DNA from 2 places in the Terrabacter sp. LjRoot27 genome. Region 2 is predicted to be linked to the other one. Evidence: riboswitches for the same ligand, from Rfam matches in the RefSeq annotation. Region 2 holds a riboswitch; the other holds the start of a gene.

Region 1 (2,195 bases), 2.3 Mb from region 2:
CAGCGCTGTCATGACGATGCGGAAGGCGACGATGACGGCACCGATGACGAGGAAGGCGGGCAGCGGGTTGACCGTGGCGGGGTCGTGGCGCTCGCTGACGACGAGCACGCAGACGCCGATGACGAGCAGCAGCAGGACCGGGTTGGTCGTGCGCGACGCAGCGGTGGCCAGGCCCAGCCCCCACAGCCACCAGGCTGCGGGGTGCTGGAGCCGGGCCTTGCGCTGGAGTCCCGCCACGTCCGTCGGGGCTCCTCAGGCGTCCTGGCGGGCGCGCGAACGCGAGCGCACGAGCAGGTAGCCGACGAGCGCGAGCAGGACGAGGCCCGCGATGACGTATGCCGCGACCGTCCCACCCGAGGTGCCGGACGTCGGCGCTGCGGCGACGTCGGTGCCCGAGGCGGCGGGGGTCGTGGCCGCCGCGGACGGTGTGGCTGCCGGAGCGGCGATGGTCACCGGCTGGTCCGCCGCCTTCGCCTCGGGGCTGACCTCCTTGACGGCACCGCCGCAGTCGCTCGTCGGGTAGCCGTCCACCCCGCAGACGAGGCCCTTCTCGGTGCGCACGTCACCGGCCTGAGCGAGCACCACGGCGCTCGTGGCGTCCGTGGCGACGACCGCGCACAGGGCCTTCGGCTCGGGCGGGGTGGCGCCGTCGGCGGCGTCGGCCGGACGACCGAAGTCGACGACGAGACCGACGCGCTTCTTGCCCGCCTCGGCGGGGGTCGTGCCGCAGACCTGGTCGAAGGTGAGGACGGCGCGCGGGTAGCGGGTCGAGGCCTCGTCGGCGACGGCGAAGCGCCAGCCGTCGACGCTGCCGTCCTTCGGGACCGTCTGGTCCGGGCCCTTCTGTGCGAAGGTCCAGGCGCCGTCGGAGAGCTGGTAGAAGCCCCAGTAGCGGTAGGCGGCGGCGTGGGCCGGCGCGATGGTGAGGGCCGAGAGGCAGGCCGCGACGAGCGCGGCGAGCACGACCCGGAGCGGGGCACGACGGACAGGGGACACGGTTTCCTCCTCGCGGTCGGACACCATGTCGGGTCTGCTGGCTGAGGCCGGCCCGGCGGGGTGACTCCGGTCCGCATTCCACGACAGACTGACAAAGGAGCCGGTGGGACGCGGGTTTTCCGGCTGGTCACCCCGGGCCGCACTGCGGCGGGAGGTGGCTTCACGGTTGCGGGTCAGCGCCGGAGTCACACCGGCTTGCCCCATCGTCCTTCGGTTAGGCGAACCGTCGCACGCGGGGCGTCCGCCCGTCAAACGGCGTGCCAACTAGGGTGGCCGCATGAGTGCTGACTGGTCCTGGCTGTTCCTCGACGCGCACGGCAACCCGGTGGAGGGGGAGGGCGTGACGACGTCGGGCTTCCCGACCCAGAGCGACGCCGAGAGCTACCTCGGGGAGTCGTGGCGCGAGCTGCTCGACGCCGGCGTCGAGGCGGTCACCCTGCGTGAGAACGACACCGTCGTCTACGGCCCGATGAGCCTGCGGGCCGCGGAGTGAGCGCGCCGCTCGGCGCCGGCAACCCGTCGGACACGGCGCTGTCGGCCGGGCTCGAGCGCGACCTGCTCGCCCGGGTCGTCACGGCCCAGCGCTCGTGGCGCTCACCGGGCGTCAGCGTCGGCGTCGTGCGCGACGGCGTGCTCGTCTGGTCGGCGCACGTGGGGTCGGCCCGCCTCGGGTCGCAGCCCGCACCGGCCACCGACGACACGCAGTTCATGATCGGCTCGGTGACGAAGACGTTCACGGCGCTGGCCGTCATGTCGCTGCGTGACGAGGGGCTGCTGTCGCTCGACGACGCGCTCGAGACGTACGTGCCCGGCACCAGGCACGCACGGGTTCCCTTGCGGCAGATGCTCGCCCACGCCTCGGGACTGCAGCGCGAGCCCGTCGGCAACATCTGGGAGAGCCTCGTGGCGCCCGAGCGCGAGGAGTTCCTGGCCGGCGTCGAGCAGGCCGAGCAGGTGCTCCCCGCCCACCACGCCTTCCACTACTCCAACCTCGCCTACGGCCTCCTCGGCCAGGTCGTCGAGCGCGTCACGGGACGGGACTGGGAGCACGTCGTCCGCGAGCGCGTGCTCGAGCCCCTCGGGATGAGCCGCACCGGCCTGACGCCCGCCGACGACCGCGCCCTCGGCTACCAGGTCGACCCCTATGCCGGCACCGCGAGCGAGGAGCCGCTCTTCACGCTCAACGCGACGGCGCCGCT
Region 2 (2,195 bases):
GACCGTGGGCTCGGGTCCGAGCGGCGCCGCGAGATCGCCGACGTGCCAGACGGTTTCGTCGCCGCCAGACTGCCGGACGAACTCGTGAGCGAGCGCGAGCAGCCGAGGCACCGCGGCTGCCAGCGGCACCTCCCAGCCCCGCTCCGTGCCCCCGGCCAGCACGACGCAGCGACCCGGGCCGGTGGCGATCAGGCCGAGGTCGAAGGACTCGCCCACGACGTCACCACGTCCGTCGTCGAGGACGAAGAGGAAGCGACCGCCGAGGTGGGCGAGGTCCGGATCGGCGCACAACGCAGCGTCGAGGGTGCGGGTCACGGGACGCACGTCACAGTGCCCGGCGCCGTCGAGACCGGAGAGCGGTGACGCGACGACGTTGCGCACGAGCTCATGGATCGCCGATGGGACGAGCCCGGTCGCCCGGATCGACTCACGGATCCGCGGCGTCAGCGGGTCCGGAAGTCCGCGCAGCTGTAGAGCTCCGCGGGAGGTCAGCTGGATCGACGGATCCAATTGTCCCGCAACGAGGTCCATGAGGGTGGACAGTGCGTCGATGCGCACCGGCTGACCAGCAGGACGGAGCCGCACGATGGAGCCATCGACCGCCACGAAGGGTCGGCTCACACCGGGACAGGCGTCGCCTGCCCGGTGCTCTCGGCTCGACGGGGCGGTCACGCGGCACATGCTAGGCCCGAGCCCCGCGAGTGCAAGACGGCCGTCTCGGGCTAGGGTGGGCCCAGCGTCGTCGACCCAGGAACCCGGTGAGAATCCGGGACGGTCCCGCCACTGTGAGCCGCCACCCGTGAGGGAGGCGGTGAGTCAGGAACTGCCGACAGCGCTTCTCTTTCCTTTCGACCGCGGGGCGTGGACACCCCGCCGAGGAGTTCCAGTGACGCGCATCGCGCTGCTCTCGACGTCTGACACCGACCTGCTGTGTGCCCGCGGGAGCGGCGCCGACTACCTGCTCGCCAACCCGTCACGGCCCGGCCACACCTCGATGGCCGAGGCCATCGAGGCCGCCGACATCGTCGTGGCGCGCATCCTCGGCGGCCCCCAGGACCTCTGCGAGGGCTTCCGCCGGATCCGGGCCACGGACACGCCGATGGTCGTCCTCGGTGGTGAGCAGACGCCGCACGCCGCGCTCATGGAGCTCTCGACGGTCGCGCCCGGCGTCGTCGCCGAGGCCCATCGCTACCTCGCCGAGGGCGGCGCCGCCAACCTCCGGGAGCTGCACGCCTTCCTCGGCGACACGCTCCTCATGACGGGCGAGGGCTTCGAGCCGCCTGTCCCCCTGCCGACGTGGGGAGTCCTCGACCGTCCCGAGCCCGAGCCGGCTGTCGGCGTCCACTCCCGTCCCCGCGTCGGGATCCTCTTCTACCGTGCCCAGTTCGCCGCCGAGAACGTCGCCTACGTCCACGCCCTCGCCGACGCCGTCGACGCCGCCGGCGGCGTCGGAGTCCCCGTGCACGTGTCCTCGCTGCGCGACGCCCCGGCCGACCTGCTCGAGCACCTCACGGCATACGACGTGCTCGTCACGACCGTCCTTGCGGCGGGCGGCACGAAGCCGGGCACCGCCAGTGCCGGCGAGGACGACGAGGCCTGGGACGTGCAGGCGCTGGCGGCTCTCGACGTGCCGATCATCCAGGGCCTCTGCCTGACGTGGAGCCGCGACCAGTGGGACGCGAGCGACGACGGGATGAGCCCGCTCGACGTGGCGACGCAGGTCGCCGTGCCGGAGTTCGACGGTCGCATCATCGGAGGGGTCTTCTCCTTCAAGGAGACCGACGCCGACGGCCTGCCGCACTACGTGCCCGACCCAGAGCGCTGCGCGCGCCTCGCGACGCTGGCCGTCAACCACGCCCGCCTGCGCCACACCCCGCCCGCCGAGCGGCGCATCGCGATCGTCCTCTCGGCGTACCCGTCGAAGCACTCGCGCATCGGCAACGCCGTCGGCCTCGACACCCCCGTCTCGATCATCCGGCTGCTGCGGGCCATGCGCGACGCCGGCTACGACCTCGGCGAGCCGGGCGACATCCCCGGCACCGGACCGCTCGAGCCCGTCGACGGCGAGACGCCCGACACGACCGCGGGCAACGCCCTCATCCACGCGCTCATCGAGGCCGGTGGGCAGGACGAGGACTGGCTGACCCAGGAGCAGCTGAGCGGCCAGCCGGTGCGCATCCCGGCCGCCCGCTACC

What was found. Region 2 has a riboswitch for cobalamin ahead of cobN (cobaltochelatase subunit CobN). Riboswitches for the same ligand answer to the same signal wherever they lie in the genome.
Region 1: linked by a shared signal. The riboswitch ahead of ACSQ2D_RS09640 (SCO2322 family protein) and the one ahead of cobN (cobaltochelatase subunit CobN) in region 2 are both predicted to bind cobalamin.

The regions. Positions count from the first base shown of each region.
Region 1 covers NZ_CAXUSS020000001.1:2,055,119-2,057,313, forward strand. The annotation lists gene ACSQ2D_RS09635 (energy-coupling factor transporter transmembrane component T) at 1-237, opposite strand, end outside; gene ACSQ2D_RS09640 (SCO2322 family protein) at 253-996, opposite strand; cobalamin riboswitch at 1,090-1,239, opposite strand; gene ACSQ2D_RS09645 (hypothetical protein) at 1,274-1,489, shown strand; gene ACSQ2D_RS09650 (serine hydrolase domain-containing protein) at 1,486-2,195, shown strand, end outside.
Region 2 covers NZ_CAXUSS020000001.1:4,310,106-4,312,300, reverse strand. The annotation lists gene ACSQ2D_RS19860 (precorrin-3B synthase) at 1-681, opposite strand, end outside; cobalamin riboswitch at 702-845, shown strand; gene cobN (cobaltochelatase subunit CobN) at 887-2,195, shown strand, end outside.